DNA from 4 places in the Streptomyces griseiscabiei genome. Region 2 is predicted to be linked to each of the others. Evidence: riboswitches for the same ligand, from Rfam matches in the RefSeq annotation. Region 2 holds a riboswitch; each other region holds the start of a gene.
The links. Region 2 has a riboswitch for cobalamin ahead of J8M51_RS18900 (ribonucleoside-diphosphate reductase subunit alpha). Riboswitches for the same ligand answer to the same signal wherever they lie in the genome.
Positions count from the first base shown of each region.

Region 1: linked by a shared signal. The riboswitch ahead of metE (5-methyltetrahydropteroyltriglutamate--homocysteine S-methyltransferase) and the one ahead of J8M51_RS18900 (ribonucleoside-diphosphate reductase subunit alpha) in region 2 are both predicted to bind cobalamin.
Region 3: linked by a shared signal. The riboswitch ahead of J8M51_RS27220 (hypothetical protein) and the one ahead of J8M51_RS18900 (ribonucleoside-diphosphate reductase subunit alpha) in region 2 are both predicted to bind cobalamin.
Region 4: linked by a shared signal. The riboswitch ahead of J8M51_RS07865 (energy-coupling factor ABC transporter permease) and the one ahead of J8M51_RS18900 (ribonucleoside-diphosphate reductase subunit alpha) in region 2 are both predicted to bind cobalamin.

Region 1 is NZ_JAGJBZ010000002.1:3,406,126-3,411,383, reverse strand. It holds gene J8M51_RS31910 (ABC transporter ATP-binding protein) at 1-684, opposite strand, end outside; gene J8M51_RS31905 (GntR family transcriptional regulator) at 689-1,135, opposite strand; gene J8M51_RS31900 (hypothetical protein) at 1,391-1,807, opposite strand; cobalamin riboswitch at 2,013-2,189, opposite strand; cobalamin riboswitch at 2,322-2,521, shown strand; gene metE (5-methyltetrahydropteroyltriglutamate--homocysteine S-methyltransferase) at 2,703-5,021, shown strand; gene J8M51_RS31890 (hypothetical protein) at 5,129-5,258, opposite strand, start outside.
Region 2 is NZ_JAGJBZ010000002.1:293,256-298,513, forward strand. It holds gene J8M51_RS18900 (ribonucleoside-diphosphate reductase subunit alpha) at 1-2,187, opposite strand, end outside; cobalamin riboswitch at 2,311-2,446, opposite strand; gene J8M51_RS18905 (GNAT family N-acetyltransferase) at 2,510-3,016, opposite strand; gene J8M51_RS18910 (nucleoside hydrolase) at 3,164-4,153, opposite strand; gene mctP (monocarboxylate uptake permease MctP) at 4,445-5,258, opposite strand, start outside.
Region 3 is NZ_JAGJBZ010000002.1:2,273,662-2,278,919, reverse strand. It holds gene J8M51_RS27235 (glycoside hydrolase family 43 protein) at 1-496, shown strand, start outside; gene J8M51_RS27230 (peptidoglycan-binding domain-containing protein) at 553-1,095, opposite strand; gene J8M51_RS27225 (helix-turn-helix domain-containing protein) at 1,365-2,432, shown strand; gene J8M51_RS27220 (hypothetical protein) at 2,461-3,117, opposite strand; cobalamin riboswitch at 3,414-3,544, opposite strand; tRNA gene J8M51_RS27215 (tRNA-Pro) at 3,843-3,916, opposite strand; gene J8M51_RS27210 (FxsB family cyclophane-forming radical SAM/SPASM peptide maturase) at 3,964-5,199, opposite strand; gene J8M51_RS27205 (hypothetical protein) at 5,226-5,258, opposite strand, start outside.
Region 4 is NZ_JAGJBZ010000001.1:1,799,601-1,804,858, forward strand. It holds gene J8M51_RS07855 (ABC transporter substrate-binding protein) at 1-764, opposite strand, end outside; gene J8M51_RS07860 (DUF1775 domain-containing protein) at 906-1,652, opposite strand; cobalamin riboswitch at 1,872-2,054, shown strand; gene J8M51_RS07865 (energy-coupling factor ABC transporter permease) at 2,085-2,804, shown strand; gene J8M51_RS07870 (energy-coupling factor ABC transporter substrate-binding protein) at 2,816-3,199, shown strand; gene cbiQ (cobalt ECF transporter T component CbiQ) at 3,206-3,961, shown strand; gene J8M51_RS07880 (energy-coupling factor ABC transporter ATP-binding protein) at 3,963-4,805, shown strand; gene J8M51_RS07885 (amidohydrolase family protein) at 4,787-5,258, opposite strand, start outside.

The DNA.
Region 1 (5,258 bases), 3.1 Mb from region 2:
CCCCGTGACCAGGGTGTGCACGGCCAGCAGCTCGTCCACGTCACCGGCGAGGCGCACTCCGCCGCCGGAGACCACGACGAGGTAGTCGCACACGTTCTCCAGTTCGGCGAGGACGTGGGTGGACATCAGGACGGTGGTGCCGCGCCCGGCTGCCTCGGCGAGGAGGGTGCCCATGAGTTCATGGCGCACGACCGGGTCGAGGTCCGACATCGGCTCGTCGAGGAGCAGCAGGTCGGGCCGCTTGCCGAAGGCGAGGGCGATGGCGACGCGGGTGCGCTGGCCGCCGGAGAGGGTGTGGATCTTCGCGTCGAAGGGCACATCGCCCGCGCGGACGATGTCCTCGGCGGCGCGCTGGTCCCAGCCCGGGTTCAGCTCCCGCCCGATCCGCAGGGTCTCCGCCACGGTGAACCGGCGGAACAGCGGCTTCTCCTGGGCGAGGAACGCCGTACGCCGGCCGGACTCCGCGGAGCCGGGCGCCTCCCCGAACAGGCTGATCGAACCGTGCGTGGGCTGCAGGACATGGGCCGCGATGCTCAACAGGGTGGTCTTGCCCGCCCCGTTGGGTCCGATCAGCCCGCAGATCCGGCCGGCCGGAAGCCGGAAGGAACAGTCCCGCAGCGCCCAGCCCCGCCGGTAGCGCATCCCCAGGCCGTACGCCTCAAGCGCCGGCTCCCCCGCGTACATACCGTCACTCACCTGTGCTCCTCGTTGTCTTGGTCCCCGTGGTCGGCGCGTTCGCGGCGCCGTACTGCTTCTCCATCGCCGACGCGACCAGCGCGGCCACGTCCTCCTGCTCCAGCCCCGCCTCGGCCGCCTTCGACATCCACGTCAGCAGGTCCCCGTAGAGCGGCGAGTCGGTGCCGGTCTGCGGGCGGGCCAGCGTGCGGCGTACGAACGTGCCCAGCCCCGGCCGGGGTTCGACCAGGTCCTCACGCTCCAGCTCGCGGTACGCCTTGAGGACGGTGTTCGGGTTGACCGCGCTGGTCTCGGCGACGTCCTTGGCGGTCGGCAGCCGGTCGCCCGGCACCAACACGCCCAGCCGCAGCGCCTGTTTGGTCTGCTGCACGATCTGCTGGAAGGCGGGGACGCCGCTCCGCCTGTCGATGCGGTACTCCACGACCACCCCCTTCATCATTCCACTACTTGATTAGTGGAATGATGATGGAGGGATGCGCGGACGGTTGTCAACGAGATCCGGGAAGCGGGCGTGGCGGAGTCGGAGTTGCCCACAGGGACCGGAGGTGGCGCCGGGGTCGGCGCGGAGGGCGCGGTTCAGCGAACCGGCGTCGGGAGGGCGTCGACCCGCCCCGTCATGGACGCGAGTCGCTCATGGCTCCGGCACGAACTCACCCCGATGGGCCGCACCCGAGGTCGGGTGCGGCCACCGGGCCTACGACTCCCGCGAAGGCCGACCGCCTGCCGCTCTGGGCGGGGTGAACACATAGAGGTCGAGGATGTCGGGGCAGGGGGCGACACCGGGGCCGCCGGCCCGTACCCAGGCGACGATGTCCTCGGTGGCGTCGGTGTCGTTGACGAGGCCCAGCCAGACCGGGCGGGCACCGGCCGCCCGTGCGGTGGCGGAGGGCTGGACGACGACCACGTTGGCGTGTTCGCAGACGTCGAGGCAGTCCGAGACGCGCACGGGGATGTTCTCGGTCAGGTGCGCGACCTGCTGGTCGTGATCGACTCCGGGCACCTTCGGGGTTCCGCAGCAGCAGTCCCGGCAGACGACGACGCGGCTGGGCGCCGGTGCGGCGGGGGCGTGCTCGGTACGTCGTTCCTCAGGTCGAGGTGGGCGTGGCGGCATCGCTCGTCAGGCTCCTCTCGCGGGAATTCCCTCGCGGACCGGGTGAGGCAGGATCAGGACCGGACCTGATCGTGGTCTTGTCACCGGGGTGGCCGAGGGTGGCCGGGTGACCGGCGGCGGAGAGGGGGCGAAGGTACGGAACACGGGCGTGCCTCGGGGGTCGGGGCTCGTTCGCGGAGCCTGGCCTGCGGACGTCCCTCCGCGCGGGGGCACGGAGGTGCCAGCAGGTCTTCGGACTCGGGTTCGTCCGGTCGGGGCGCCTTCCCGGTCTCCCAGTGGCGTGCGTGCCCCGCCCGTCCCCCTCACCGCTGCGCGTCAGTTCCGGATTCGCACCGGATTCCCTGGCCTCGGATGTGGCTCGGCTGGCCCGATGAGGCTATCAATATCGCCGTACGCACCGGGGCCCTGCCCGGCTCGCCCCGGCCGTCCCGGTGCCGGCGGACCGCGCGGAGGGTCCGCAAATGGAGCTGACCGTCGGGCATTTCGGTGCCGACACCCCGTATGGTGGCCGCAGCAGCTGGTTCGCCCCGTCCGCCAGGCGGGGTGTCGCAAGAGGGAACCCGGTGGGAATCCGGGACTGCCCCGCAGCGGTGAGTGGGAGCGACCGCCGTCATACGCACTGGGTCCGACGTACCGGACCTGGGAAGCGACGGCCAGTAGGTGTCCACCGGGAGACCGGAGGGCGTGCCCGCGAGTCCGAAGACCTGCCAACTGCCCGTGCGCGGACCACTCCGTGCGCGGATACCCCGGTGACCTCGTGGGCGGGTCGGCGTACATACCAGACGGAACGACCGTGCCGTTGTCGCGCGGGGGCGTCGCCGTCCGGTTCGTCATCCCTTCGCGCTCTCGTCCCGTCTCCGGGATCTCAGGGAATCGTCTCGCGAAGGAGATCTCCGTGACCAGCAGGACCGCAGCCGCGGCAGCACGGGCCACCGTGTACGGCTACCCCCGCCAGGGCCCGGACCGGGAACTGAAGAAGGCGATCGAGGGCTACTGGAAGGGCCGCGTCACCGCCGACGCCCTCCGCTCCACCGCCACCGGTCTCCGTGCCGCCGCCTGGCGGCAGCTCGCCGACGCCGGCATCCACGAGGTGCCCACCGGCGACTTCTCGTACTACGACCATGTGCTCGACACCACCGTCATGGTGGGCGCGATCCCCGAGCGGCACCGCTCCGCCGTCGAGGCGGACGCACTGGCCGGCTACTTCGCGATGGCCCGCGGCACCCGGGACGTGGCGCCGCTGGAGATGACGAAGTGGTTCGACACCAACTACCACTATCTGGTGCCCGAGCTGGGTCCCGGCACCGTCTTCACCGCGAACTCCGGCAAGCCGGTCGCGGAACTGAAGGAGGCCCTCGCTCTCGGCCTGACCGCGCGGCCGGTCCTGGTCGGCCCCGTCACCTATCTGCTCCTCGCCAAGCCCGCGCCCGGGGTGGCCGCCGACTTCGAGCCGCTCACCCTTCTGGACCGGCTGCTGCCGGTGTACGCCGAGATCCTCTCCGATCTGCGCGCGGCCGGCGCCGAGTGGGTACAGCTGGACGAGCCCGCCCTCGTGCAGGACCGCACCCCGGCCGAACTGAACGCCGCCGCCCGCGCCTACCGCGAGCTCGGCGCGCTCACCGACCGGCCGAAGCTGCTGATCGCCTCCTACTTCGACCGGCTCGGCGACGCCCTTCCGGTCCTGGCCAAGGCTCCTGTCGAGGGGCTCGCCCTGGACTTCACCGACGGTGCCGCCGCCCACCTCGACGCCCTGGCCGCCGTCGGCGGACTGCCGGGCAAGCGGCTGGTGGCCGGTGTCGTCGACGGCCGCAACATCTGGATCAACGACCTGTCGAAGTCGCTGTCCACCCTCGGCACCCTGCTGGGCCTGGCCGACCGGGTCGATGTCTCCGCCTCCTGCTCCCTGCTCCATGTGCCGCTCGACGCGGCGGTGGAGCGGGACATCGAGCCGCAGGTGCTGCGCTGGCTGGCCTTCGCCCGGCAGAAGACAGCGGAGATCGTCACCCTCGCCCAGGGCCTCGGCCGGGGCACCGACTCCATCGCCGCCGAACTCGCCGCCAACCGCGCCGACCTGGCCTCCCGCGCGAGGTCACCGATCACCCGCGACCCGGCCGTACGCGACCGTGCCCGGGCGGTCACCGGCGCGGACATCCGCCGCTCCCAGCCGTACGCCGAACGCGCCGTCGCACAGCGCGCCCATCTCGGGCTGCCGTTGCTGCCGACCACGACCATCGGATCGTTCCCGCAGACCGGCGAACTGCGGGTCGCGCGGGCGGATCTGCGCGCCGGACGGATCGACACCGCCGGATACGAGGAGCGTGTAAGGGCGGAGATCCAGGAGGTGATCTCCTTCCAGGAGAAGGCCGGGCTGGACGTCCTGGTGCACGGCGAGGCCGAACGCAACGACATGGTCCAGTACTTCGCCGAGCGGTTGACGGGGTACCTGGCCACGCGGCACGGCTGGGTCCAGTCCTACGGCACCCGCTACGTCCGCCCGCCGATCCTGGCCGGCGACATCTCCCGCCCCGAACCGATGACGGTCCGCTGGACGACCTACGCCCAGTCCCTCACCGCACGCCCGGTCAAGGGCATGCTCACCGGGCCGGTCACCATGCTCGCCTGGTCCTTCGTCCGCGACGACCAGCCCCTCGGCGACACCGCCCGCCAGGTCGCTCTCGCCCTGCGCGACGAGGTGAACGACCTTGAGGCGGCCGGGAGTTCGGTGATCCAGGTCGACGAGCCCGCGCTGCGGGAGACGCTCCCGCTGCGCGCCGCCGACCGCCCGGCCTATCTCGCGTGGGCCACGGAGGCGTTCCGGCTCACCACCGCAGGAGTGCGGCCTGACACCCAGATCCACACGCACATGTGCTACGCCGAGTTCGGCGACATCGTCCAGGCCATCGACGACCTCGACGCCGACGTCATCAGTCTGGAGGCCGCCCGCTCGCACATGCAGGTCGCCCGTGAACTCGCCGCCCACGGCTATCCCCGGGAGGCCGGACCCGGTGTGTACGACATCCACTCCCCGCGCGTCCCGAGCGCCGAGGAGGCCGCCGACCTGCTGCGCACCGGGCTGAAGGCCATCCCCGCCGAACGTCTGTGGGTCAACCCCGACTGCGGCCTCAAGACCCGCGACTGGCCCGAGACCCGCGCCTCCCTGGAGAACCTGGTCACCGCCGCGCGCACGCTCCGGGACGAACTGCCGGCCACCTGACCCGGGGGCGGTCGGAGCCGTAGTCCCCAGTGGGCCGGGATGCCACAGGCGCCCCGGCCCACGTGCCGACCTGCACTCATGGAGCCGTGCAGCAGCTTGGGGCGGCGCTATTGGGGGCAGCCGCCGGCGCACTGGGCGGTGAACTCCCCCGCACCGGCCGGGAGACGGGATGCCTCCCATGGCTGCGGCTCGGTGGGGGCGGTGCGGCCGGGCCCGGCCGCGGAGGCGGCGGGCGCG
Region 2 (5,258 bases):
GATGGTCGGCGTCTCCAGGAAGAGGTTCAGCGACTGCGACTGGTCCAGATACGGGGTGCGGGCGGCGGCCATGTCGATCAGACCGCGCTGCGGGATCTCCCAGGCCGTGCGGTACAGATCGCGGACGTCCTGCGGCACCCAGGTGAAGCCCTGGACCGAGCCGTTGGACTCGCGCAGCGCCTCCCGGGTCTGCGCGTCCCACACACCGAGCTTCTTCAACTCGGCCACCAGGTACGAGTTGACCTGGAGGAACTCACCGGACAGTGTCTCGCGCTTGAACAGGTTGGACACCTGCGGCTCGATGCACTCGTACACACCGGCGATCGAGGCGATGGTGGCCGTCGGCGCGATGGCGAGGAGCAGGGAGTTCCGCAGGCCCGTGGCCGCGACGCGCTCGCGCAGGGACGCCCAGCGCTCCGGCCAGGTCGGCTCGACGCCGTAGTGGTCGGGGTGCAGCACACCACGGGCCGTACGGGTCTTCTCCCAGGCCGGCAGCGGGCCGTTGCGCTCGGCGAGGTCGGCCGAGGCCTCGTACGCGGCGAGCATGATCCGCTCGGCGATCCGCGTGGACAGCGCCTTCGCCTCGGGGGAGTCGAACGGCAGGCGCAGCTGGAAGAAGACGTCCTGCAGACCCATCGCGCCGAGGCCGACCGGCCGCCACCTGGCGTTGGAGCGGCCCGCCTGCTCGGTCGGGTAGAAGTTGATGTCGACGACGCGGTCGAGGAAGGTGACGGCGGTGCGGACGGTCTCGTCCAGCCGCTCCCAGTCCAGGTCGCCCGTCGCCGGGTCGACGAACGCGCCCAGGTTCACCGAGCCCAGGTTGCAGACGGCGGTCTCCCCGTCGTCCGTGACCTCCAGGATCTCCGTGCAGAGGTTGGAGGAGTGGACGACATGGCCCGGCTCGGCCGTCTGGTTGGCCGTGCGGTTGGCCGCGTCCTTGAAGGTCATCCAGCCGTTGCCGGTCTGCGCGAGGGTGCGCATCATGCGGCCGTACAGATCACGGGCCGGGATGGTCTTCCGCGCCAGGCCGGCCGCCTCCGCCTTGCGGTAGGCCGCCTCGAACTCCTCGCCCCACAGGTCGACCAGCTCGGGCACATCGGCCGGGGAGAACAGCGACCACTTCTCGTCGGCGTTCACCCGGCGCATGAACTCGTCCGGGATCCAGTGCGCCAGGTTCAGGTTGTGCGTACGCCGGGCGTCCTCACCGGTGTTGTCGCGCAGCTCCAGGAACTCCTCGATGTCGGAGTGCCAGGTTTCCAGGTAGACCGCGGCCGCGCCCTTGCGCCGGCCGCCCTGGTTCACGGCGGCGACCGAGGCGTCCAGCGTCTTGAGGAACGGCACGATGCCGTTGGAGTGCCCGTTGGTGCCCCGGATCAGCGAACCGCGCGAGCGGATGCGGGAGTACGACAGACCGATGCCGCCGGCGTGCTTCGAGAGGCGGGCCACCTGGTGGTAGCGGTCGTAGATGGAGTCCAGCTCGTCGAGCGGGGAGTCGAGGAGGTAGCAGGACGACATCTGGGGGTGGCGGGTACCGGAGTTGAAGAGCGTGGGGGACGAGGGGAGGTAGTCGAGGCGGCTCATCAGCCGGTAGAGCGCGGCGACCTCGTCCAGGGCCCGCGGGGTGTCGTTCTCGGCGAGGCCGGCGGCTACCCGCAGCATGAAGTGCTGGGGCGTCTCGATGACCTTGCGGGTGATCGGGTGCCGGAGCAGATAGCGGCTGTGCAGCGTGCGCAGGCCGAAGTAGCCGAAGCGGTCGTCGCCCGCCCGGTCGATCATGGCGTCGAGTCGCCCGGCGTGCACGCGCGTGAACTCCGCCGTGCGGTCGGCGACCAGGCCCTCCCGGTGGCCCACCGCGACGGACTCGGTGAACGTCGTGACGCCCTGCGAGGCGGCCTCGGCGCGGATGCCGACGGCAAGCAGCCGGGCGGCCAGCTTCGAGTAGGCGGGGTCCTCGGAGATGAGGCCCGCGGCCGCCTCCGTGGCCAGCTCGCGCAGCTCCGACTCGTCGGCCCGAGCCGACCGGCCGCGCAGGGCGGCGGCGGCGACCCGGCCGGGGTCGGCGTCGGGGAGGTCGGCGGTCAGCTCGGTCAGGGTCCGCAGCAACGCGGTACCGGGACCGTCGGTCTCCGTCGCCGGAGTGGCGGAAGCCAGGTCGGCTGAAACCGGGTCGGCTGGCGCGATGGTCACGTGGGGCTCTCCCTCGCTCGGCAAGGGGCCTTGCGGAGGGCAGGCGGCTGCACACGAGCGCACGGGGGCGTCGCGTCCACCGGCCCATTCCACGAGGCCCGGACGTCAGGCACCCGGACCGGACGGCCGGGCGCGCTGTCGGCAGGTGTTCGGACTGAACATGCGTGCGCGAATGGAGACGTACACACGCGAGTACACCGTTGCGGGACAGTTCCGGATTCGCACCGGATTCCCCTGCGGCGACAGCGAGCATGAGCATACATCTAGTGCCGGGTCGCGGTGTCACCCCCACATGTTGTGTCGCTGTCGACTTCGCAGGGTGTCAGAGCGTCAACTCATAGGTGATCAGAGTGAGGTCGAGGAGGTCGGGAAGGGGGTTCCAGTCGCGCTCCGGTGTGCGGGTGAAGCCCAGGCGTTCGTAGATGCGGTGGGCCGCGTGCATGCTCCGCTGGGTCGACAGCACGAGGCGGGCGCAGCCCTCCACGGTCCGGGCGCGCTCCACACAGGCGCGCACGAGGGCCTCGCCGACACCCCGCCCGCGTGCTTCGGCGGCGACCGCGAGCATCCGTATCTCGGCCTCTCCCGGACGGGCGATGTCGGCCATGGGGCCGCCCGCCGGGACGAAGGTCACACCGCCGAGCACCCGGTCGTCCGCGAGGGCCACCAGGACGTCGGCCGCGGCGGCCCGCTTCGCCACGTCCCGCAGCTCACCGAGGTACGCGTCGCTCTCCCCGAAGTCCAGCAGTCCGTCGCCGAGGTAGGCCTGTGCGGTGATCTCGCCGAGGGTGGTGTACTCGTCGGCGAGCGCCCGCCTGATCGTGATGTCCATGCGTCGCAGTTTGCACGAGCGGGGGATCTGCGCGGCTCGGGTTTTCCACAGGGGGCGTCGTTCGTGTGACGATCGGACTGGGTTCTGATCCGAGGCCGGACCCGGGCCCGGACCGGGAGGGGTCGGGCTGGGGCGGGTCGGGATGGCTCAGGTCGCCGCTGGCCACCGCGGCAGCGTCGCCACGAAGTCCTTGCTGAAGTCGCGGGTGCCCGGGCCGAGGGCGACCCGGCCGGTGGCGCGGAGGCGGGCGGTCAGGGCGGGGGACTCGGAGTAGTAGACGCGCCGGGCGGCGGACGGGACGAACACGGTCTGCCCGCGCGTGAGTTCGCTTCCGCATTCCACGACGACCGCCCCGTCGGCCGCCTCGACGAACGCCTCGTCGCCGCAGACCCCCACGGCCAGCGGATCGTGCAGCGGACAGGTGCCGTCGCCGCCGTGGCGGGTGTAGGCCTCCATGTAGGTGCGCATCAGCCGGGCGGCGAGGGCCGTACCCGGGCCCGCGGCCTCCAGCGCGGCGAGGTCGGCGGGGCGGAACAGCCAGCGGTGCGAGGCGTCCAGGTCGACCATGGTGAACGGGATGCCCGAGGAGAGCACCACCTCGGCGGCGTCCGGGTCCGCCCAGATGTTGAACTCGGCGACGGGCGTGAAGTTGCCCGGGACCTGGGCGGCGCCGCCCATGAACACGAACCTGCGGACACGGCGGGCGAAGCCGGGGTCCTCCAGGAGGGCGATCGCCACGTTCGTGAGGGGGCCGGTGGCGCAAACGGTCAGCTCGCCCTCGTGTTCCCGGGAGAGCCGGAGCAGGGCCTGCGCGGAGGACTCCGTGAGGTGCGGGGCGGTCGAGTCGGGGAGGGTCTCGTGGCCGAGGCCTGCCGGGCCGTGGAAGGCGGAGGCCTCTCGGTAGGGGAGGCGGGAGAGGGGGCGGCCGGCGCCCCGGTGGACCGGGACGTCGGTGTCCATGCGGAGGGCTCTGGACAGGGCGCGGGCGTTGGCGTACGTCGCCTCGGCGGGGAGGTTGCCGCCGACGGATGTGTACGCCTTGAGGTCCCACAGGCCGGTTCCCAGGAGGTACTGGAGGGCTACGGCGTCGTCTATACCGGGGTCGCTGTCGAGGACGATCGGTGCGCGAGCGGTCACGGATTCAGCGTAGCCGGGTGTTTTTCGCCCCCGCCGCCCCTACCCGTCCCATCCCCAGGGGCTGCGCCCCTTCGACCCCCTTCTTTTCGCGCTCCGCGCGGGGGTGGGTGGGGACGTGCGGGTTCGGTGGGGCTTCTCGCGTAGTTCCCCGCGCCCCTGAAAGAGGCCCGCGGCCCTTTCGGGGCGAAAAGCAGGGGGCGCAGCCCCTGCTTTTCAGTGGCGCGGGGAACTGTGCGACCAGCCCCCACCCACCCGCACCCGACAACACACCCCGGCGGCGAAAGGCGGAGCCTAGTGGCTCGTCCCCGCTGTTGCCGGAGGCAGTTCCACCTGGACGCCCGCGTCGCCCGCGTCGGCCGTGTAGTCCTCGGGGCTGGTCTCGTCGATGCCGTCGGGGGCCTTGGCGGCGCGCAGGACGACGGTGAGGACGACGGTGACCACGACGTTGAGGACGAAGGCCGTCAGGCCGATGTAGCCGATCTCGCCGATGCCCGGGATCTCGGCGGAGGAGCCGCCGAAGTGCTTCTGGGTCGGCGAGGCCACCCCGTACGCGGCGATCGTCCCGTACAGCATGCCGACCGCCCAGCCGGCGAGAAGCGCCCAGCGGTGGCACCAGCGGGTGAACAGGCCGCCTACCAGGGCCGGGAAGGTCTGGAGGATCCAGATGCCGCCCAGCAGTTGGAAGTTGATGGCGACCGTCTTGTCCATGGTGAGGACGAAGGCCAGCGCGCCCACCTTCACCAGCAGGGACACCAGCTTGGAGACCTTGGTCTCCTGCGCGGGCGTGGCGTCAGGCCTGATGAAGTCCTTGTAGATGTTGCGGGTGAAGAGGTTCGCCGCCGCGATGGACATGATCGCCGCGGGCACCAGCGCGCCGATGCCGATGGCCGCGAAGGCGACGCCCGCGAACCAGTCCGGGAACATCGTCTCGAACAGCTGAGGGATCGCCAACTGGCCGTTCTGCACCTGGATCCCGGCCGCGATCGCCATGAAGCCCAGCAGCGCCAGCAGGCCCAGCATGAGGGAGTACAGCGGGAGGATCGTGGTGTTGCGGCGGATGACCTCGCGGCTCTTCGACGACAGCGTCGCCGTGATCGAGTGCGGG
Region 3 (5,258 bases), 2.0 Mb from region 2:
GACCGTCGACGGGACCATGGAGGCGATCCGGCTGGCCCCGGATCTGACCCGCACCCTCGGGGACCCGGTCTTCCTGTTCAAGGCCTCGGACGCGTCCTGGCTCACCGAGCAGATCCCCGCCGGGATGCCGCACCAGCTCGCGCCGTACATCACCGACGGGCCCCAGCTGTACCGGACACCCGACGGGTCCCTGCTGATGCTGTGGTCGACGTACGAGAAGAACGTGGCCGGTGACGACGGCACCGTCAGCGGCGGCTATGCGCAGACCTACGCCGTCTCCGGATCCGGGGAGATCGAGGGGCCGTGGACCCAGCATCGGCCCCTGGTACGGGAGGACAGCGGCCACGGCATGCTGTTCCACACCTTCGACGGCCGGTTGATGATGATCCTCCACCGCCCCTTCGAGAACGCCCGCGGCAAGCTCTACGAGATGCGGCTCGACGGCCATGAGCTGAGCGTGCTGCGCCGCCGTGACGATCTCGACGGGGGCGGCTGAACCCGACCGCGACACCCCCCTGGCCGCGGTCGGGCTCCGTCAGCCGCGCAGGGGGATCAGGTGCAGGTCAGGTAGTTGTAGCCGGCGAGCCGGGTGTTGCCGTCGCCGTCGGGGAAGGTGTAGTTGCCGTCCGCGTTGCGGCTGAGGGTGAAGTCGCGCACGATGCCGTCGTAGCGCAGGTTCGCGGTGTAGCCGTCGGCGGTGCTGCCGGAGACGAAGTACAGCCACTGGTCCATGTGTCCGAAGGTCTCCTGACCGACCGAGCCGTCGACACCCAGGTTGAAGTAGTCCTGGAGGTCCTCGGTCGCGGCCTTGGTCTGCGAGCCGAACTTCCCGTCGATGTCCGAGGCGGAGTCGAGGAAGCCGTCCGCCCAGAGGATCTTCTGCCAGAGGCAGGTGGCGTTGGAGTTGGTGTTGGTGCCGGTCGACAGGATGCCCTCGTTGCCCCAGTCGTCGATGTAGGTGTCGGCACCGTAGACGTACGCGAGCCCGCTGTACGTCCCGCTCGCGGCGGCCGGCGTGGTCCCGAGCGCGAGGGTGGCCGCGGCCACGGCGCCGACGACGCAGACGGCCGGCTTGAATCGCGTGCGCAAGCTCATGGGAGTCCTCTCTTCGAGCCACCGGGCCGGTGCCCGGTGAGCACCGCAGACACTGACGACGAAGATCCGGCCCGGCAAGGAAAACCGCAGGTCACGGGAGAGTGAGACGCCGTCCCGTCAACTGCCTGCGGGTTTGCGGGAGTTGTGGGACGCCGATGAGACATCGGGGTGGTGTACACGGAACACGCACTCCGTGAACACGGGATGCGCACGGGATGGAAATGGTCTAGGGTCCCGGTCTCCGACCGACCGATTACTAGGGGTAACCTGTGACAGCCACCGCCGATCCTGAGAGATCGGAGGGACCGGAGAGATTCGCTGCGCTCCTGCGGTCGCTGAAGGAGCGGTCGGGCCTCAGTTACGAGGCGCTCGCCCAGCGCACGGGCAGCAGCAGGTCCACCCTCCACCGCTACTGCTCCGGTTCCTACGTCCCGCCGGACTACGGCCCCGTGCACCGCTTCGCCCTGATCTGCGGAGCCTCCCCCAACGAGTTACGGGAACTGCACCGGCTCTGGGCGGTGGCCGACATGAGCCGGATCGGGGACAGCGGGAATGCCGGGGACACAAGGGACACCCGGGATGGTGGGGACATCGGGGACATCGGGGACGAGGAGGAGGCACCGGAGACGGTCGCCGACGGCCTCCCACCGGTGAACGCGCCGACGGGTACCCGCTGGCGCCGCCGCGCCCTGCCCGTCCTCGGCGTGTGCTTCCTGCTGTTGGTGGCCGGCGGTACCTGGATGACGCTGGCGACACGTCAGCGGGCGGCGGCCGAGGGCAAGGACGACGGGCGGCTGCTCTTCTCCGCCGCGTGCGCGGAACCGGTCGGTATGGGGCAGCACGACTCCTGTGTCGAGGAGGTGCAGCGCCTGCTCGCCGCGGCAGGCGCCGACATCGACGTGGACAGTTCCTTCGGTCCGCAGACGCTGCGCCGCGTCACCGCGTTCCAGGTGCTGCACGGCCTCGACGCGGACGGTGTGGTCGGCGCCGAGACCAAGGAGGCGCTCTACGCCCCGAGGACACGGATACGGAGCTGGTCACCGGAGAAGGTGCGCAAACGCATCCGCCAGGTCTTCGCCGAGGAACCCGACCACGCGGTCGCCATCGCCGACTGCCAGTCCTTCCTCGACCCCCTCCACATCCTTCCGAACACCAACGGCACCCGGAACTGGGGCGTCTTCCAGATCTCCGACGCCCGCCTGCCCAAGCTCGGCGGGACCCCGCGCAAGGCCCTGGACCCCGAGTGGAACATCGAGGCGGCCCACCGCCTGTGGCAGCGCGCGGGGAACTTCGACGACTGGCCGTACTGCGAGCGGGCGTACGACGACTCCCGTTGATCCCGCCGACGTGCCAGGCCCCGTCGGCCTAGAAGTGCCGCAGACGCAGCAGGAACTGGCAGCCGCCGGAGCGTCCGTCGGCGTCGATCTTCACCGTGACCGGGGTGCCGACGAAGGCCGAGCGGTACTGGCCCGCGGGCGAGGCGTCCGGGCACTGGCCCGCGTCGCCGTCGGGGTAGAACTGGACGTCGAGGACGATGTTGCCCGTCACGGTGAGGGTGAGGTTGCACCAGCCGGGCCGGCTGTCGGTGTCGACCCTGACGGCCTGTCCGAACACCGGGATGGGCAGGATCGGCACCGCGTACGTGCCCTGGTTGCTCCCGCACTGACCGGCGTCACCGCCGGCGCTGGGCCGCAGGGAGTAGCTGATCGAGGAGCCCGCCAGGGCGCCGTCGGGGTCGTGGACGCCGAACGCCAACTGGCAGCCGCCGCCGCGGTTGTCGGTGTCGAAGCGGATGGCCTGCGTCCAGTCCGGCGAGGCGGTCCACTGCTCCCCCGTCCTCCCGCCGCACTGACCGGCGTCGCCGTCGGCGTTGAACTGGATGCCGAGCTGCGGAGCGGCGCCGAGCGGGGCCGCTTCCGTCGCGTACGCCGCAGTACCGGACAGACCGGCGGCCATGAACGCGCCCGCCGCCACGATGCCGACCAGCGATCTCAGACGTCCGGTCACCCGTAATCCACTCATACGACGGTCTCCTGGGGTCGTGTGCCGACCGGCCGGAAGGTCCGACTGGTCCAGACCGCAGTATTGGGCGTCGGCACCCCGTCCGTATCGCCATGAACACGCCAATCTTCGGGCCGGGGCCGGGGGACTAACCCGGTCCTGCGCTCCAACACTCCCCCACCCGACTTCATGAGGGCCTCGGCACCGGAATTCAGACTTCGGTTGCCGGCCCGGGACAGGGAGCCCGGAGTCCTCCGGAACATCGTCACCCCTCTGCTGAGAGCTGTCGAGGAAGCCCGGGATGCCGGCTTCTGATGAATTCGGGCACGCGGCATGCCTCGAGGGTCGGGGCTCGTTCGGTCGGGGCGCCTTCCCGGTCTCCCAGGGGCGTGCGCGCCCCGTCCGTCCCCTCACCACTGCGCGTCAGTTCCGGATTCGCACCGGATTCTCTGGCCTCGGATGTGGCTCGGCCGACCCGATCAGGCCGTCCGGATCGCCGTCTCGTCAGAGGGAATGGGGTACGGGGGCGCGCGGGCATCCATCCCTGGCTCAGAGCACTGCGGACACGGGCCCGGACCACTGCCGGCACGATCGGGGACATCGAGTGCCATGGCGCCACCACAAGAACAGAGCCCTGGGATCGACAACCTCCCTGTTCCCCGCCAGGCCCCGCCTGGTCCCCAAGAACGATCAAGGGCCGGTCTCGGATGCCTCCGAAACCGGCCCTGAACTGCGACTGTCTCCAGTCGGGACGACAGGATTTGAACCTGCGACCCCTTGACCCCCAGTCAAGTGCGCTACCAAGCTGCGCCACGTCCCGTCGCGTTGTGCACGATGTCTCGTGTGAACGCGCAGGTAAACCCTACCCTACGTACCCCTGGGGTCGAGTTCGGGAAGGCCCCGCCACGCCCCGCTGAGATCGGCTCGCAGCCGGTCGCGGATGTGCAGGATCAGCGCGGCGAGGTCGGCGCAGTAGACGGACGGGTTGCGGAAGCCGCTCGTGGAGGCGTACCGGTGGGCGAAGAGGCCGCCTCCGCAGACGGCGAGCAGGGGGCAGCGCGCGCAGGTCGGCCCCAACTCGGCTGCTCCGGACTGTCGTTGGCGGATGAGCGGCTGGTCGAGGACGTCGTCGAGGGTGTGGCGGAAGACGTCGAGCCCGGTCTCCGGCGCTCCTTCGTAGGCGACTTTGAGGGAGTCGGACTGCTCGATGGAGCCGTCGGTCTCGATGACGACGAGCGTCGCCGGGGCCAGCCCGACGGACTCGGTGCGGATCGAGCCGCCGAGCACGCCCGCCATCAGTTCCTCGAAGAGCCGGACACCGGTCTCCCGTACGGGGGCGTCGTACCAGCGGTCGAACACCAGCCGCAGCCAGTCGGCGTACGGTGTCTCCCCTGGGTGGGCCGTCGCGCCCCGGGCGGCCAAGGGCGGCGCGGCGGGTGTCCGGTCGCGGCGGTCCGTGAGGCCGGGGGGCGGTGTGTCCCAAGTGCCGTGCGGCAGCAGGAGATCGATGCGAGGAGGGTGAGCGGCGAGCAGGGCCTCATAGGTGTCGACAGGGTCGTTGGCCAGGTCGACCGTGCAGAGGAGGCCCGCGTACAGGAAGCGGTGCTCGGCGGACCTCAGCCGCTCCAGCCCCGCCGTCACCAGCCGGTGGCTCCCCTCGCCCTTCGGGAAGCGCCGGTGCCGGTCGTGGCCGGCCCGGGTGCCGTCGAGGCTGACGCTGACGCCCACCCGGTAGCGGTGCAGCACGTCCAGGATGTCGGGGGTGAGCAGCACCCCGTTGGTCTGCATCGAGAACCGGACGGGAACTCCCGCCCGCGTCGGCCCGGTCCCGAGAATCCCCAGCAACTCCCCCAGCCGGTCCGCCCCGAGCAGCAGCGGCTCCCCGCCGTGCAGCACGATCCGGACGTCGGGCAGCCGATGCGTCATGGCGTGCTCGGCGATCCGCCGGGACACCTGTTCCGCGACCGCCGGTTCCATGACCCGGGGCTTGGCACGCCAGCTGGTGTCGGCGGAGTGGTAGACGTAGCAGTAGTCGCAGTCCAGGTTGCAGCGGCTGTGCACCTTGAGCACGAACTGCCGTAAGGACACGGGACGCGGGGACACGGGAGCCGACGGGACCGACGGGGACGTCACCCCATCGACGCTTCCGCTTCGCAGGGGAG
Region 4 (5,258 bases), on a different contig from region 2:
CCGGCGGCGAGATCGGGTGGCAGGATCGCGCCGTCGAGGTCGCCGGAGCGCAGCCGGGTGGCGCGTACGTCGTCGTCCTCGACGATCGCCATGGTGAACTTCTTCACCTTCGGGGCGCCGCCCCAGTAGTCCGGGTTGGCCTTGAAGGTGAGCTTCTCGCCCCTGCTCCAGGTGGACAGGACGTACGGGCCGGTGCCGATCGGCTCGGTGTTGAAGGAGCCGGTGTTGGGGTCCTGCTTCCCCGCGATGTGTGCGGGGACGATCGGCAGGACCGTGCGGCCGGCGAAGGGCGCGTAGGGGTAGTCGAGGGTGAAGACGACCTTGTCGTCGCCGTCCGCCCGGACCTCCTTGACGGCGTCGAGTTCGCTGCGGGCGGTGTTGTTGGTCTTCGCGTCCAGCACGGTCCGGTAGGTGAAGACCACGTCGGCGGAGGTCAGGGGTTCGCCGTCGCTGAACTTGACGTTCTCGCGGAGGGTGTAGGTGTACGTCCGGCCGCCGTCGGCCACTTGGGGCAGCGCCTTCGCCAGGGCGGGTCTCAGTTCCAGGTCGGCGTCCCGGGCCAGCAGCCCGTCGAAGATCTTCGAGTTGCCGTCCTTGCCGTAGCCGAGGAGCGGGCTGAGGGTGTCCGGCTCGGACGCCACCCCGATCACGACGGAGTCGGCCGGGCCGCCGCCGTCGGTGCCACCGCCGGGCGCCGAGCAGGCGGTGGCGCCGAGGGCCACCGCCGCCGCGACGGCGGCACCTCGTATCGGTCGGGACGTCATGAGCCTCACACCCTTGCTGCGCCTGAAGTGCTGTTGCACATTGATTGCAGGTAAGGGCTACCCCGGCGGGTCGTACATCAGTCCAGCGATGTGACCTGCGGGTTTCGGCTCAGCCGTCGTCGGGCGTACGGCCCGGGCTCCTCAGGTGGTGGTGCCGCTCCGGCGGGACCGGTACCACCACGCGCCCCCGCCGAGCGCGAGCAGGACCACCGCGCCGATGCCGAGGGGGACCGCCAGGGAGCCGCCGTCGTCGCCGTCGGTGCTGTCCGCCGCGGCCTCCGCCGACGGCGTGGCGGCCTCGGCGCTCTTCTCGGGCGAGGGGGAGGGCGGAGCCGTCGTGGGGTCCGCCGAGGGGGTGGGGCTCACGACCTCGGCGCCGGGCGCGGCGGCCTTGAGGTCCAGGCGGGGCGCCGGGTGACCGTGGCCGTGGCCGTCGCCCTCCGCCTCCTCCTCCAGTTCGATCCAGCGGTCCACCTTGCCGTCGCTGTACGACTGGAGGGTCTTGAACACCAGCGACTTCGCGTCGGGCAACTGCCGTACGGTGACCACGTACTCGACGTCCTCGCCCACCGCGAGTTTGGTGCCGGACACCGTGTAGCCCCGGTCGGTGGGGGCGAACTTCCACCCGTCCGGGCCCTCCTTGTAGGTGAGGTCGGCGGGGACGAGGCCCTTGGGCAGGATCACCTCCACCTTGGTGATGCCGGCGGAGGCCGACTCCGACTCGGCGGAGAAGGTGAGGTCGACGTTCTGGTCGAGGGCGCGGGCGCCCTCCGCCTCGACCTCCGCGTGGGCCGCGGCCGGCCCCGCGGTGGCGACGGCGACCGCGAGCGCGGCTGCGGTGAGAACGCCGAGACGGCGCGAACTGCGTACCAAGGTCGGGCGGTGCACTGCGGACTCCCTGTGCCGACGGTGTGAAGGGTGAATTCAAGCGCAGGGCAGGACCTGTGGCCAAGGGCGACCAGGTGTGCGATCGGTTCCGGCCAACCGCCGCCACCGGGGACGCGCTCGTGCGCGGGGTGGGGACGGTGGGGCGTGCGCCGTGGTGTGAGCTGTTCCACGGCGCCCGCGCGCCCCTCGTCTCCGCTTGTCAGCGTCCTTATCTGGGCACTACTGTCACCACGCCTTGGTGAACGGGAAATCCGGTGTCATGCCGGTGCGGCCCTCGCCACTGTGATCGGGAAGTCCGGCTCTGGTCCTCACGGACAGCCACTGGGTCCTCGGACCCGGGAAGGCGGAGCACGGACGGTGGTACCCGTAAGCCAGGAGACCGGCCAAGGCGCGTCAACCATCCACGAGGTGCTGGAGAGGGTCTGCTGAGCCATGCACATAGCCGAGGGTTTCCTTCCTCCGGCGCACGCGATCGCCTGGGGCGTCGCGTCCGCGCCATTCGTCGTCCACGGAGTCCGGGCACTCACCCGTGAGGTCAAGGAGCACCCCGAGAGCACCCTGCTGCTCGGTGCCTCCGGTGCCTTCACCTTCGTCCTGTCCGCACTGAAGCTGCCTTCGGTCACCGGGAGTTGTTCCCACCCCACCGGCACCGGACTCGGCGCCATCCTGTTCCGGCCACCGATCATGGCGGTCCTGGGCACCATCACCCTGCTCTTCCAGGCACTGCTGCTCGCGCACGGCGGGCTGACCACGCTCGGCGCCAACGTCTTCTCGATGGCGATCGCCGGCCCCTGGGCGGGGTACGGCATCTACCGGCTGCTGCGGCGGTTCGACGTGCCGCTGATGGTCACCGTGTTCTTCGGCGCGTTCGTCGCCGACCTGGTCACCTACTGCGTCACCAGCGTGCAGCTGGCGCTCGCGTTCCCCGACCCGAGCAGCGGTTTCCTGGGCGCGCTCGGCAAGTTCGGCTCCATCTTCGCCGTCACCCAGATCCCGCTGGCGATCAGCGAGGGCCTGCTCACGGTGCTGGTGATGCGGCTGCTGGTGCAGTCGAGCAAGGGCGAACTGACCCGGCTCGGCGTGCTCCTGACCGGCAAGCGCGACCGCACCGAGACCGCGACCGAGACCGAGACCGGGGCGGTGGCCCGATGAACAAGAAGACGATGAGCAAGAACACGAAGATCAACGCCCTGCTGCTGCTCGTCGTGGCCGCGCTCGCCGTCCTGCCGCTGGCCCTCGGCCTCGGCGACCACAAGGAGGAGCCCTTCGCGGGCGCCGACGCCGAGGCGGAGACCGCGATCACGGAGATCGAGCCGGACTACGAGCCGTGGTTCTCGCCGCTGTACGAGCCGCCGTCCGGTGAGATCGAGTCGGCCCTGTTCGCGCTGCAGGCCGCGCTCGGCGCGGGCGTCCTCGCGTACTACTTCGGCATCCACCGGGGCCGGCGCCAGGGCGAGGCACGGGCCCTGGCCGGGCTGGCGGGCGCCGGTGACGACAGCTCGACCAGCGGTGCCGGTGCCGGGGAGTCCCCCGCCGGGCGGGTCTGACGCCTCGTGCTGCCGATCGACGCGGCGGCGCACAGCAGTCGCTGGCGCCGCCGCCATCCCGTGGACAAGGCCGTGCTCGGGCTCGGCCTCACCGTGCTCGCGATCTCCCTGCCGCCCTGGCCGGGCGCGGCCCTGGTCCTGCTGACCGCGCTCGTGGTGCTGCTGGGCCCGGCCGGGGTGCCGGGGCGCCGGCTGTGGCGGGCCTACCGGGTGCCGCTGGGTTTCTGTGTGACCGGGGCGCTGCCGCTGCTCGTCCAGGTCGGCGGGCCCGACGGGTTCGTGACCCTGGCCGACGGCGGACCGGTCCGCGCCGGGGAACTGCTGCTGCGCACCTCGGCGGCCTCCCTCGGCGTCCTGCTGTTCGCGTTCACCACCCCCATGTCGGACCTGCTGCCGCGCCTGGTGAAGGCCGGGGTGCCCGCGCCCGTCGTGGACGTGGCACTGGTCACGTACCGGATGAGCTTCCTCCTCCTGGACTCCGTGCGCCGGATCCGGGAGGCGCAGGCGGCCCGGCTCGGGCACACCACCCGGGCGGCCACCTGGCGTTCGCTCGGCGGACTCGGCGCCACCGCGTTCGTCCGGGCCTTCGACCGGGCGGCTCGCCTGCAGACGGGACTGGCGGGGCGGGGCTACGACGGCACCCTGCGCGTCCTGGTCCCCGAGGCACGGATCTCCGCCCGCTTCACCACGGCGAGCGTGGCCCTGCTCGGGGCCGTGGCCGCTCTCACCCTCGTACTGGATTCGTCCTGGAAAGGCCGCTGACATGAGCGAGCCCGTGCTGGTCTCCCTGCGGGGCGCGTCCTTCGCGTACGAGGACGGGCCGCCCGTGCTCAGCGACCTCGACTTCGCGGTGCCGGAGGGACGCGCGCTCGCCCTGCTGGGCCGCAACGGCAGCGGCAAGACGACGCTGATGCGGCTGCTCAGCGGTGGACTGCGGCCCCGGACCGGCGAGTTGGCGGTCGAGGGGCGGGCGGTGACGTACGACCGCAAGGGGCTGACCCGGCTGCGGACGACGGTGCAGCTGGTGGTGCAGGACCCGGACGACCAGCTGTTCGCGGCGTCCGTGGCGCAGGACGTGTCGTTCGGGCCGCTCAACCTCGGGCTGTCCGACGCGCAGGTCCGGGCCCGGGTGGACGAGGCGCTCGGCGCCCTCGGGATCGCCGCGCTCGCCGACCGGCCCACCCATCTGCTCTCCTACGGCCAGCGCAAGCGGACCGCCATCGCGGGCGCGGTCGCGATGCGGCCCCGTGTGCTGATCCTGGACGAGCCGACCGCCGGACTCGACCCCGACGGGCAGGAGCGGCTCCTCGCCACCCTGGACGGGCTGCGCCGGTCCGGCACCACCGTCGTGATGGCCACCCACGACGTCGACCTCGCCCTGCGCTGGGCCGACGACGCGGCACTGCTCACCCCGTCCGGCGCGCGCACCGGCCCGGTGGCCGCCATGCTCGCCCGTACGGATCTCCTCGGGCAGGCGGGACTGCGGCTGCCGTGGGGCATCGCCGTCGCTCAACACCTGCGGGAACAGGGGCTGTTGGGTGAGGAGGAGGCCGGGCCGCGTACGCCGGAGGAGCTGGCCGCCGTGGCTCAGGTCCGCAGGCCGTAGACGCGGACGGCGGTGCCCGCGAAGACCTCGTGCCGTTCGGCCGCGCTCAGTCCGGACGTCAACTCGTGGGCCGTGTCGAGGACGTGGGCGTAGTCCGCCGCGAGCCGGCAGACGGGCCAGTCGGAGCCGAACATCAGCCGGTCGGGGCCGAAGGCGTCCAGCACGATGTCGGCGTACGGGGCGAGGTCGGCGACGGACCAGGTCCTCCAGTCCGCCTCGGTGACCAGGCCGGAGAGCTTGCAGAAGGTGTTGGGGAGCGCGGCCAGCTGTCGCAACTCCCCCGCCCACGGCTCCAGTTCGCCCGAGGCGATGGGCGGCTTGGCCACATGGTCGAGGACGAAGGCGAGTTCGGGGAGCCGGGCCGCCGCCTCCACGGCGGCCGGGAGCTGGTGGGGTTTGACCAGGAGGTCGTAGCCGAGCCCCGCCCCGGCGACGGCGGACAGACCGCGCAGG